DNA from 3 places in the Paraglaciecola sp. T6c genome. Region 2 is predicted to be linked to each of the others. Evidence: predicted binding sites of a transcription regulator. Region 2 holds the regulator's gene; each other region holds the start of a gene.
The links. The regulator LexA, encoded in region 2, represses DNA repair genes until DNA is damaged. The targets are predictions, from matches to a motif close to TACTGTATNNNNATACAGTA.
Positions count from the first base shown of each region.

Region 1: the regulator LexA is predicted to act here: its motif matches at 2,055-2,074, upstream of PATL_RS03965 (DNA topoisomerase III).
Region 3: the regulator LexA is predicted to act here: its motif matches at 1,950-1,969, upstream of PATL_RS06335 (YebG family protein).

Region 1 covers NC_008228.1:887,882-892,176, reverse strand. The annotation lists gene PATL_RS03970 (alkaline phosphatase D family protein) at 1-1,850, opposite strand, end outside; gene PATL_RS03965 (DNA topoisomerase III) at 2,098-4,035, shown strand; gene PATL_RS22340 (PEP-CTERM sorting domain-containing protein) at 4,142-4,295, opposite strand, start outside.
Region 2 covers NC_008228.1:5,109,066-5,113,360, reverse strand. The annotation lists gene plsB (glycerol-3-phosphate 1-O-acyltransferase PlsB) at 1-2,271, opposite strand, end outside; gene lexA (transcriptional repressor LexA) at 2,465-3,088, shown strand; gene coxB (cytochrome c oxidase subunit II) at 3,491-4,295, shown strand, end outside.
Region 3 covers NC_008228.1:1,489,343-1,493,637, forward strand. The annotation lists gene hscA (Fe-S protein assembly chaperone HscA) at 1-1,489, shown strand, start outside; gene fdx (ISC system 2Fe-2S type ferredoxin) at 1,536-1,874, shown strand; gene PATL_RS06335 (YebG family protein) at 2,013-2,303, shown strand; gene PATL_RS06340 (GNAT family N-acyltransferase) at 2,462-4,237, opposite strand.

The DNA of each region.
Region 1 (4,295 bases), 970 kb from region 2:
CTAAGCACCGCTTTGAGTTTATGACCACGCCAATCTTGTCCCCATTGCTTTAAATATGCCTCTTGACGTTGACCTAACAAGGCTAAGTCCGGACCATCAAAATCGGGGTTTATATAACCTGGCGCCTCATCTTGACCCGTTGCCCCCACTACAACGCCAATTCCCTCAGGCGCACTCTTCCATTGGCGGTCAGCTAATATAGCAAATCCCACATCACCGTAGATCAAGCTGCCATAGTAGCTACTAATACCACTTGGATTGGGCGTTGTATCAAATCCTTGAGGATGGTGTGACGTATTGGTTTTGTGCACAACGTTAATCATAGAAATAGGTTGAATGTATCCCCCTAGAATGCTCGCAGACGGGTCACGTTCAATGTGTTGCATGGGTGCACCGCCCTCTCCCCATAAGTTACCTTGTAGTACATCGTGATCATCCGGTAAACATACCGTCGGACGGTCGCGCATCACCTCTTTAAATGACCAACCAAATTGATAGTACATGCGTAAATAATTCAGTGTTGCGCGCTGCGCTGGCGCCCTAACATAACCAAAACCACCGTGATGTTCGTATAGCTGATCACCAGAGAAAAACACTAAGTCTGGGTTAAGCTTTTGTAGGTTTTCAGCCACTGGAGCATATGGAAATGCGTAGTCGTTTTGGCAGGTCAAAGATGCCATACGCAAAGGCCTGTCTTTGGGATTTGCTTGAATGGTCCCTGAGTATATGTCTGGTGTGTGTGAGCCATCTTTGCGTAATTGATTGTATATCACCCGAAACTCTGTGCTTTGGCTCTCGTCCCAGTTTTCATGGGTGAAGGTCGCTAATGATGCAGCTGGATCAATCTGGCTATGCCCTAATGAATTCCACTGACCACGGCGCTTAACTTGAAGCTCTACGCTCTGATTGTCTTTTGCCCCTAGGGGCCCAAGTAATGCACTGAGTTTGAGCACAAATCCCTTTTCGCTTTGTGAATCGCTCAAGGTATACATAGTCCACAAAATGGGGCCGAAGCGCTGCTCTGGTAAGTACTCGAATGCGCTTCCCGCCATACGCCAGTCACTAAAACGGTAGCGGCTACCATTATGCTCTTTGGCATCAGTTTGAAAATCAGTTGCTGGCAACGCAAAATTACTCACAAGGGCTACGTTGCCGAGCACTTCATCTGCTGACACCAGCAATGAATGCCCCACAAGCAAACGTTGATCTTCTGCTAGATGCACCTCCACATTGAGTAACATCGCGCCGACTTGCGGCTTACCCGAAATGATTAAATCCACTGGTTTATCAGCAATATCAATTTTCAGAGGTATTCGCTCGCTGCCAACAATTAAGGTGTTTTTAATCACCCCAACATCATATCCTTCGCGCACAAAACAATTACTGCGGTATTCATTCAGCTCACTGCGCGCGCCTAGGCGCACACCGCCACCACCGTCGTTTTCATTTGGCGCTAGATTTTGTAAACATACACGTATTTCAAAGTCACCTTGTTGATGTTTTAACTGATGCGTTAGCGAATGAACACTGCGATTGCCACCAGGGTTAATGCAATGAGCATGACCTTCTTTTACTTGCCAATCTTCCATCGGGTTAGCCCAAAACTCGCCCCCAAGCCAAACACGATCATGGGTTTGCTGCCAATTATCCTGCATTTGAGTAACGCGCTCAGCGTCAGCATTTACCGCTGATTTTGCTAGTGTGGTATCCGCTTTTTGATTCTGCAACGAGCGAGCACAGCCTGCACTGGCTGCAAGCACTCCGGCTCCTACCCCTGCTCCTACGAATTTAAGTGCGGCCCGGCGCGACATAATTTCTGGTTGCGTACAGTTATCATTGCTACTTTTCATCTGGGATCACTTTGAAAATTGTTTATTGTTAACATTAATTATACAAAGTAGAAAACAAAAAACCACTACTTTTTTGACTTTTATGAATACGGTTTCCCTCTCACGTGCTCTGTCCCCAAAGGGGATATTCCAACATTGTAAAAGCAAGGTAACATTCAAAAACAAATCGCTCTGGCTACACCCAAGTAAAATTAATTGCTACACTACTGTCTTTACATACAGTCACATTACCTTAAGCACCATTTCAATGATCCTATATATAGCGGAGAAGCCCAGTTTAGGCCGTGCAATTGCGCAAGGCTTCAGCGGTCAGCAACAAAAGCATGATGGCTATATCACCCTAGGAAATGGCGATTGCGTCACTTGGTGTATAGGTCATTTGCTGGAACAAGCTGAGCCTGATAAATACGACCCTGCTTACGCAAAATGGGCTTTGCAGCACCTGCCTATCGTGCCGCAAGATTGGATATTGGTACCCAAAAAAGGCACCAGCAAACAGTTATCGGTCATAAAACGTTTATTGAAAACAGCATCTCAGGTGGTCAACGCGGGGGATCCAGACCGTGAAGGTCAGCTTTTAGTGGACGAAGTCATCACCTACTGCAAAGTTAAGCGCGATATTATCGATAACGCTGGGCGTTTACTGATCAATGATTTAAACCTAAACGCAGTTAAAAAATCCTTAACTAATATTCGCCCCAATCGTGAATTTACTGGCTTGTCCATCTCTGCCCTTGCACGCTCAAGAGCGGATTGGTTATATGGGCTTAACTTAACCCGTGCTTACACTCTGCTCGGCCAGCGCGGCGGCTACTCAGGTGTGCTGTCGGTCGGCAGAGTACAAACCCCAGTACTGGGTTTAGTGGTCAGGCGGGATGCAGAAATAGCCCAGTTTAAATCGAAACCCTTCTATGAAGTCATGGCGACGCTCGCCACTCAAACCGAGCAACCATCCCAAACGTTCACAGCAAAATGGCAGCCAAGTTCAGCTTGCGAGCCTTATCAGGATGAAGAAGGTCGCGTGATTGTTAAGAAACTCGCAGAAACCGTGGTCAATAAAACGCGGGGCCAACCGGGTGTCGTTGAGTCTTATACGGTGAAGGATAAACAAAGTCCGCCCCCCCTGCCCTATAACCTGTCGGCGCTGCAAATTGATGCGTCGAAACGCTTTAACTTGTCACCTAAGGCAGTGTTGACTGTGTGCCAGTCTTTGTACGAGCGTCACCAGTTAATCACCTACCCCCGCTCTGATTCGCGTTATTTACCCATGGAGCATTTCAGCGAAGCGACAAAAGTATTAAGCGCCATTAAAGCCAATGCACCAGAGCAGCAAAGTGCCGTGGAGAATGCGAATAGTAAATTGAAATCAAAAGCATGGAACGATAGCAAAGTAGATGCTCACCATGCGATTATTCCCACCTCTCGCAACAAGGCCATATCAAGCTTAAGTGGCGATGAGGCGAAAATTTATCAATTGATTGCTACCCAGTACATCATGCAGTTTTATGGCCCCCATAAGTATCAAGAACAAGTAGCCGTGGTGACGATCGCTGGGGGGACCTTTGTAGCCAAAGCAAAAGCCACCACAGATAAGGGCTGGTTGGTATTAACCAAGCAAAACGGCGTAGCGATCCCAGAGAACGGCCAAACAAAAAACGAACCTGCATTACCAACCCTGGTGAAAGGCCAAGCGCTCGATTGTGTTGACTCTCAGCTAGTGGAAAAGCAAACCTCGCCCCCTAAACACTTCACCGAAGCGACCTTACTTGCCGCCATGACAGGCATCGCCCGCTATGTGCAGGACGCTAACATCAAGAAAATTCTTAAAGACACAGACGGTTTAGGCACAGAGGCAACCAGAGCCTCGATTATTGATTTATTGTTTAAACGACAGTTTATGCAAAAAAGTGGCAAGGAAATACACGCCACACCCACGGGCAAGGCGCTGATATATGCCCTGCCCAGCGAATCAACCCAACCCGATATGACCGCTATATGGGAGGCCAATTTGGATAAAATTTCCCAACGTAAAATGCGTTATCAAGATTTTATGCAACCTCTTACGCACACCATTGGCGAGTTAATTAACGCCAGTCAGCGCATCGATACCAGTCAGTTTGCAGGCCTTGCCTCAACCAAACCTGCGTACAAAAAGAAGTGGCGTAAGAAGAAAAAGGCCAGTTAGTATGCTTCTCTATAAAAGCCGCTAGCGCATAGTGACGCTAGCGGTTTCTTATGTTTTGCAGATGCCGCAAAATAGCAATCCGCAAATGTTAATCACAGAATTATGACTATTTACGACGACGTAACGCAATGCCGAATAAACCTAGCGCTAGCAAAGCTAACGAGCCAGGAGCAGGTACGTTGGTTGCGTCAGGAGTTGTGGTTACGTTAGTTGGTGTAATGCCATTGGCAAAAACGGTAGCTGAGCCTTCAACGTCTAAT
Region 2 (4,295 bases):
GAAAAACTCTGGTGAATTAATGCCATGTAACGCCGCTAAACGCTCTGCAAATTCTCGGCTCTGTTTTTCTAAGCGACCACGGCCAATGGTTTGTTCCTTCTTAAGAATAGTCAGCACGGCAGCATAACGTTGCAGGGTTTCTTGAATGCTTCGATTCAGCAACCAGAATGAATAAAACGCTTTGCTAGTGGCAGCGGGCGGGCACAGCGTGTCATCTTCAGCGCGCAGCAAACCTATATCGATCATGGTGCTAAGTAAGCGATCTGTATAATTCATCGCTTCTTCGTGGCTCATATAAATAAACAGCTCGCGCTGCAGCAAAGGATATAGCTGGCCAACGAGGGAGATGACTTGCGGCCTTGCCAAGCCTTTGTGGGCAAATACAATGGCGCTGACTAAGCCAGGTAGGGCAAACAAATGCAAAATATTATTGCGATAATAGGTCAATGCCACCGCATTTTTGCGTTTTAGGGAGATGATAGTGCCAAAGCTGTCTTGGGATACTTCGAGCTTATTTAGCTTTAACGTATTTTCTACCAATGCTTTGCCATCAAGCTCAGGGATGCTAGATAAGTCACTGTAAGGCGCGGCCTTTAACAAGTCTAGGTAGTCGTCAATGGCGCGTTCAAGTTCATCCTGTGCCATTGCATGCTTCTTAGCGGAAAGTAAACACATGGCGCACAGTGACATACCGCTGACAGCGGCCGCTTGGTTGATTCGGCCCATAACATCATTGGCTAAGGTATTCACGGCAGGGGTTAACCAACGTGGTTTTTTATCGGGTTCTAAATTTTGTGCTTCACGCCAATCTGGCACTTCGCTATCAAGAAAGTTGCTTAAATTAATTGGATCACCGAAATTTAAAAATCCGTTTCCGTAGTTTTTCAGCTTACGTACCGCGGAGAACACCTGAAAAAAAGATTCTTTCTTTTTGTCTGTTCCTTTGAGCTCTTTCAAATAGCTTGAAACTTCCATAACGTGCTCGTAGCCAATGTACACAGGTACAATACTGACGGGGCGGTTAATGCCTTTAATCAGTCCCTGAAGGGTCATGGCTAACATACCTGTTTTAGGCGGTAGTAAGCGACCTGTTCGACTTCGGCCTCCTTCAGGATAATACTTCACGGAATAGCCTTTGTTGAAAAGTAGCTCTAAATACTCTCTGAATACCGCGGTATACAGCTTGTTGCCGGCGAAGCTGCGACGTAAGAAGAATGCGCCACATTTTCGTAAAATTCCGCCAATCGGCCAAAAATTGAGATTGATACCCGCAGCAATATGCGGTGTAACTAAGCCTTCGTGATAGATGACATAAGTTAAAAGGAGGTAGTCCATGTGGCTTCTATGGCACGGCACGTAGATAATTTCGTGGCCATTTTGCGCTAACGCCCTGACTTTATCGGCATGTTTTACTTCAATGCCGTTGTATACTTTGTTCCATATTTTTGTGAGTAAGCGGTCGCCAATTCTTACTAACCCTTCGCGATAATCTGCGGCAATTTCATCGACATATTTCTTCGCTTTGGCTTGTATCTGGTGATTTGACTGCTTCTTGCTGCGCGCTTCGTCGCTAACTGCTTGGCGAACAGAGTCTGCGCCCAATACTGCGTTATATAATTCCTGTCGTTCGAGTAACATTGGGCCTATGAGATTTTGGCGGCGACGATGAAAGTGCGTGCCCGCTAAGCGGATAAGCTTGTGGCCTATTTCTTCATCACTGCCTTTTAAATCTGCCATGGTGCGAGAGGATACAGCCTTGCTGTAACAAACGAAGTTATCTCTACCTAAAAACAGCACAATAAAAAACTTACGTAACCAGTTTGGAGATACCTGATTAGCGATAATATCTGACCAGCCGGATAGCTTTCGGCCGGGTGCTCTGCCCCAAAAAATGGAAACGGGGACGATTTGCAAGTCTAACTCTGGGTGCTCTCTGTGGAGCTGGAACAGACGAGTAACATCATCTGCAATTTTGGTGATCTTCACTTTTCGAGTAAGCAAAGAACGTGGTTGTTGTAAAAACAAACATGCGGGTAATTCCTTACCACCGATTTGCACCGGCTCGGAGGGCTTAGGCAAGCCTAGGGAATTGGTAGACATTTTTAAAGCAAATTGATCAGTGACCGAGTGTGTGCGCAATAGATAAATAATGGGTTTGGTGTTATCGATCCCAAGTTCGGTCGCTATATCTGTAGGAATGCTATTAACTTTAACCAGCCATTTTAGCGGAACAGATATCATTGTCAGCAGCAGTTTATGCAGCCATGCCATAAGAGTGGTACCTAGATAATGAAAGACCTGTATAGGATACCACGTTATTCGGCTTTTCCACCCCGCGTAATCAGTTTACAGGTCAGAGGTCTTATAGAAAATTACCTTTAATAAACAACAAAGAAGAAAAATTTGAGATTTAGCAACGACTGTATATACTCACAGTTAAACTGTATGAAACAACAGGCTGTGTATGCGTCCACTAACTCCCAGACAAGAAGAAGTCTTGCAACTGATTAAAACCACCATGCTAGAAACAGGCATGCCGCCAACACGTGCAGAAATAGCACGGCACCTTGGTTTTAAATCGGCAAATGCGGCTGAAGAACACCTCAAGGCTCTGGCTCGTAAAGGAGCAATTGAGATCTTGCCCGGCACGTCAAGAGGTATCAGGCTCACTGAGCCTTTAGAAGATCAATTAGAAGACCAAGGTTTGCCGCTTATTGGTCGTGTTGCCGCCGGTGAGCCCATTTTGGCTCAAGAGCATGTTGAAATGCATTACAAAGTTGACCCAAGTTTATTTAAACCCAGCGCTGATTTTTTACTTAGAGTTAGCGGCATGAGTATGAAAGACATTGGTATTTTGGATGGTGATTTACTGGCCGTGCATAAAACAACGGATGTGCATAATGGTCAGGTGGTAGTTGCGCGAGTAGATGAAGATGTAACCGTTAAACGGCTTGAGCGAAAAGGTCGACAAGTCGTACTACATGCTGAAAACGAGGATTTCCAACCTATTAAAGTCGATCTAGCGACGCAGCCTTTTAATATCGAAGGTATCGCTGTGGGTGTTATTCGTAATGCTGACTGGATGTAGTTGAACATTTTTCAGGCAGTTTGCTGTTACATTATTGATCATTTTCGAGCTTCGCAATGGAGTTCGAAAATATTATTTTATTCCATGAAAACATCCCATCTTACCTACCTCATATTGCCTTTTCGCATATCATTTAATCTATGTGTTTGTTACTGAGTTGTTAACGTAACACACTGATAGGCTGATTAAAATTTGGTCAATTGAATATAAAATATACAAAAAAACTGGACTACTCCCCCTATTTTGAGTAATGCTTGTTACACGATTAACAAGTCAGTAACAAAACTTGTCGCGTGCTGAACCTTACAATAATAAATTAGAACGTAGAGTTTGATGGTTATCACCACTATTTTACGCGTTTGACAAGCAGGGGGTCGAGTGAAGAAAATTTCGTTGAGTGTTATGGCAATGTTAGGTGCATTTAATTGCAGCACCGCTTTTGCAGATTCAGTGTCCGACTTAGATCAGTACCAATTAAACATGCGCAAAGGTGTGACTGATATCAGCGCCGAGGTATATGACCTACATATGTTGATGTTCATCATATGTGTGGTTATCGCTGTTGGTGTGTTTGGCGCTATGTTCTACTCCATTTTATTTCATCGTAAATCTCGTGGGGCTAAGCCTGCAAACTTCCACGAGAGTGTTAAAGTTGAAATCGCTTGGACCGTCATCCCTTTTATTATCCTCATTGTAATGGCTATCCCTGCAGCCAAAACGTTGATCGCTATGGAGGATGCCAGTGAACCGGAAGTGACGGTGTTGGTAACAGGGTCACAATGGAAGTGGCACTACAAGTACATGGATAACGACGTCGAATTTTATTCTCGCATGGCAACTCAAGCCGATGAAATCACAGGTAAATTAGACAAGGGTGTTAATTACCTCTTAGAAGTAGACCAACCTTTGGTGATCCCTACCGATAAACGTGTGCGTTTTCTTATTACCTCAGACGATGTTATTCATTCTTGGTGGGTACCAGACTTCGCAATCAAGCAAGACGCTAATCCAGGTTTTATTAATGATGCTTGGGCTAAGGTCAATGAACCGGGTATTTACCGTGGGCAGTGTGCTGAATTATGCGGAAAGGATCACGGGTTCATGCCGGTTGTGGTTATCGCAAAAGAGCCCGCCGAATATGATAAGTGGATAGGCGAGCGTCAAGCCATCCAAGAACAGGCAAAAGCTGAAGAGCAAAGATTACTAG
Region 3 (4,295 bases), 1.6 Mb from region 2:
TGAGGTGTCATCTGAAATACTCACCACCCTGCGTTTACGTGCAGAACAGAGCTTGGGTGAAGAGCTAAGCGGCGCTGTGGTAACGGTTCCTGCGTATTTCGATGATGCGCAGCGCCAAGGCACTAAAGATGCCGCGCAACTAGCGGGATTAAAAGTGTTGCGGCTATTAAACGAACCCACAGCGGCCGCCATCGCTTACGGCTTAGACACTGCCCAAGAGGGCGTGATTGCCGTTTATGACTTGGGTGGCGGCACATTTGATATATCTATTTTACGCTTGAGCAAAGGGGTATTCGAGGTATTAGCCACTGGCGGTGATTCGGCATTAGGCGGCGATGATTTTGATCACATGATTGTTAAGCATTTTCGCCAGCAGCTTGGCCTAGAGGGGGCGTTGTCAAAACGTTTGCATCGGGTCCTATTGGACAAAGCAAAGTTTGCTAAAGAGTCCTTGAGCGACAATGACACTGTTACAGTGGATTTTGCCGATGACGAGCAAAAGCTTCTCAGCTTATCTATTAGTCGAGAAACCTTTCAAGGTTTGATTGCTGACTTAACGAAAAGTACATTACGCGCGTGTCGCAGGGCGCTGAAAGACGCCGAGTTAGAAAAAGACGAAGTGCTAGAAGTCGTCATGGTTGGCGGTTCAACTCGCGTACCTTATGTGCGTGAGCAAGTGGGCGAATTCTTCGGCCGAACCCCTTTGACCTCTATTGATCCTGATAAAGTGGTGGCCATTGGCGCCTCTATTCAAGCTGATATTCTAGTAGGTAACAAGCCTGACGGTGAAATGCTGTTACTGGACGTATTACCACTGTCTCTTGGCTTGGAAACTATGGGCGGTTTGGTTGAGAAAGTCATTCACCGGAATACCACTATTCCTGTGGCGAAAGCGCAAGAATTTACGACATTCAAAGATGGCCAGACGGCTATGATGATCCACGTGTTGCAAGGTGAGCGCGAATTGGTTGACGACTGCCGTTCGCTAGCCAAATTCACGTTGCACGGCATACCGCCGATGGCGGCTGGCGCTGCGCACATTCGTGTCACCTTTCAGGTAGATGCAGATGGTCTGCTTAACGTGATGGCGATGGAGAAATCCAGTGGCGTTCAAGCTGAGATCCAAGTTAAACCCTCTTATGGATTAGACGAGTCACAAATCAGCGACATGCTTAAAGCGTCCATGCAGAACGCCACAGGCGACATGCAGGCCCGCATGTTGAAAGAGCAACAGGTAGAAGCTGCAAGAGTACATGAAGCCCTACAAGCTGCGCTGAATGCAGATGGAGCTGAGCTATTGAGTGCGGCGGAAATCGGCACTATTCAAGCTAGCTTAGAGGTATTAGATATCGCAGGCAAAAATGATGATATCGATGCGATAAAGCAAGCGATTAGCGCGGCCGATGCAGCGAGTCAAATATTCGCAGAAAAACGTATGGATCACTCGATCAAAAAGGCATTAGCCGGTCATACGGTCGACAGCATTTAATTTTATTTAGCGTCAGAATTAATTTTTCGATTTAAGGAAACAACAGATGCCACAAGTTATATTTTTACCTCATGCTGAGCTTTGCCCAGATGGTGCCGTACTCGAAGCGCCTTCTGGCACAACAGTATTGGATGTTGCTTTGAAAAACGGTATAGGCATTGAGCATGCTTGTGAGAAGTCATGCGCCTGTACCACCTGCCACGTCATTGTGCGTGAAGGGTTTGAATCGCTTGACGAGAGTGATGAGTTAGAAGACGACTTACTCGACAAAGCCTGGGGTCTAGAGCCTGATTCGCGTTTAGGTTGCCAAGCTATTATTAAAGATGAAGATTTAGTGGTTGAGATCCCTCGTTACACCGTTAATCAGGTTAGTGAAGGGCACTAATCGCTAATTGTGATTTTGCTTTAACAAAAACCAGCCATAGGCTGGTTTTTTTATATGTGCACGGCGGTAAAAATGAACTGTACATAAAAACAGGTGTTGTGCTATATTTTGTACAGACACGCAATTGAGGATACAAATATGGCCATTATTACCAGATACGTCGTTGAGCATAAAGGGGTTGAAAAGTTTGTGACCGCAGATAAAAAAGAAGCCGATAAGTACGACAAAATGCTAGAAGTAGCAGACAACCTAGCCGAGTATATTGAAGCTAAGGGGATGAAGTTCGAAGCTGACGTTTTAGAGGATTTGGCGATCATGCTGTCTAAAAATAAAGATGCGGTTGGCAAGATGTTCAAAGGTACTGAGGCAAAGTCTGTACTGTCTGACGAAAAAGCTGAAGTAGTCGCCCTTAGTAAAAAGAAAGCCTAAGGATCAGGGCTCAATCACGGCTCAATACTGAGAACTTATACCCACTCCAGTAAACAATGAATCGCTGAGCGAAAATTTTTAAATGTAAGCTAAAAGGCGACCGTCAGGCCGCCTATGGCTGTTCAGTAGGTGGCTCTTTATCACTTAGAAGCATAAGATTAACTTGCTTTTTTTAATGTCATTTCTTTAGTTTCTCCCTTGATGTTAGGGGCATCTTTTTCTTCTTTAGCAGCATTGTGCGGCATATAACGCGCTTTTTTCTTCGCTTTGAGCATATGAATATCCGCTAAGACTAGACCATCAATACAATTGCCAAAATCAGCATCAATATTAAAGTCTAGGAAATGAATGCCACCGTTGTCATAGGTTTCCGTATATTGTTTATACAGCGTCGGAACCGCCACTCCCATGTTGGCCAGCATATGCTTTAGTTGGGTAAAATCTTTCTTATAATCACCGCCAGTAAAACTTTCAGCTAAATCGGTCGCCAAATGATAGGGGGTTTTAGAGGTGGCAATAGTGTCTTTGTGGGTAAAATACAAGCGGTAAAATTGTACTAACAAGTCTTTGGCCGCTTTAGGGTAGGTATCGCTCAAGGAAACAGGTCCGAACAAATAGCGATAGTCAGGGTGGCGCTGCAAAAATGCCCCTATGCCGTACCATAAGTAATCTAAGCTACGTTTACCCCAATACCTGGGCTGTACAAAACTTCGGCCGAGCTCAAGTCCTTTTTCAAAATACGGCTGCATTGCGTCGGTATAATTGAATAGCGTGGCTGAGTACAAACCATCGGTTCCGGTTTGTGCCAGTAACTTTTTAGCATCACCAAAACGATAAGCGCCGGCAATTTCTAGATCGTCTGGATCCCAAAGAATCAAATGAAAATACTGGGTATCGTATTGATCAATATCGCGTCTGCGGTGACTGCCTTCACCTACGGCGCGAAACGCTATTTCACGCAGGCGCCCAATTTCGCGCATGATGGGTGAACTACCCTTGTATTGATATAAGTAGATTGCTTTGCCATCGGTGGTTTCCCCTAAATGCTCACAATCACGTTTTATTGCACGGCTTAGTTCAGTGCGGTTTTCTGGCATAGCAATGGCTTTTTGGGTGGCAAAAATGCCTTGTTTGCCCGTGCCGATCCGATAGAGATGCTTTTTGAGTAATTTAACTTGCTGGATGCGATTAATTTTATCATTGGCATAGGATTCAAATGGGATCACTTCGCCAATACGCATGGGCAAATGCTTACGCTTTTGTTTAAACATTTCTGTGACCAGTAGCATGGCCGCCAATGGCTTATATAGCATGGATACACCATAAAATAGGGGGGAGTTTTTAGCATCAATAAATACTGGCAGGATAGGGGCTTTTGCTTGACGCGCAATACGCAAAAAGCCGCTGTGCCAATGGGTATCTCGCACTCCCTGAGGGCGCAGCCTAGACACCTCCCCCGCAGGGAATATCAGTAGTGCGCCTTCTTGCTCTAAATGCTGCTGAATGTTGTGAATATGATCTTTTGCGGTGCCGCCGGCCATGTTATTGACCGGTAACAACATGCAGTGTAACGGGGCGATTGTCATCAACATTTGATTTGCCACGACTTTTACATCAGTTCTGATTTCGCTAACCAATTTTATGAGGGCTAGGGCGTCTAACGAGCCGATGGGGTGATTGGCAATAATAACCAAGCGACCTTGGCTTTGAATATGCTCACGCTCGTTATCACGCACCGAATAGCTAACATTGAAGTACTCAAGAACTTGTTCAACGAATTCCAGACCTTGGTGGTGCGGATAGCTCTGAGCAAACTCGTTCATTTCTCGCTCATGAAGCAAATGTCTTAGTACAAAACCTGCTGACTTAAACAACCACGGCTTTTCAGCCACTTTTGGGTAGTGCTTGTGTAAAACGTCATTAACCGTAAACATAGAGAGTGCCGTTATTGCTGTTATTAGGGCTTATACTAGCGACGATATATGACGATTT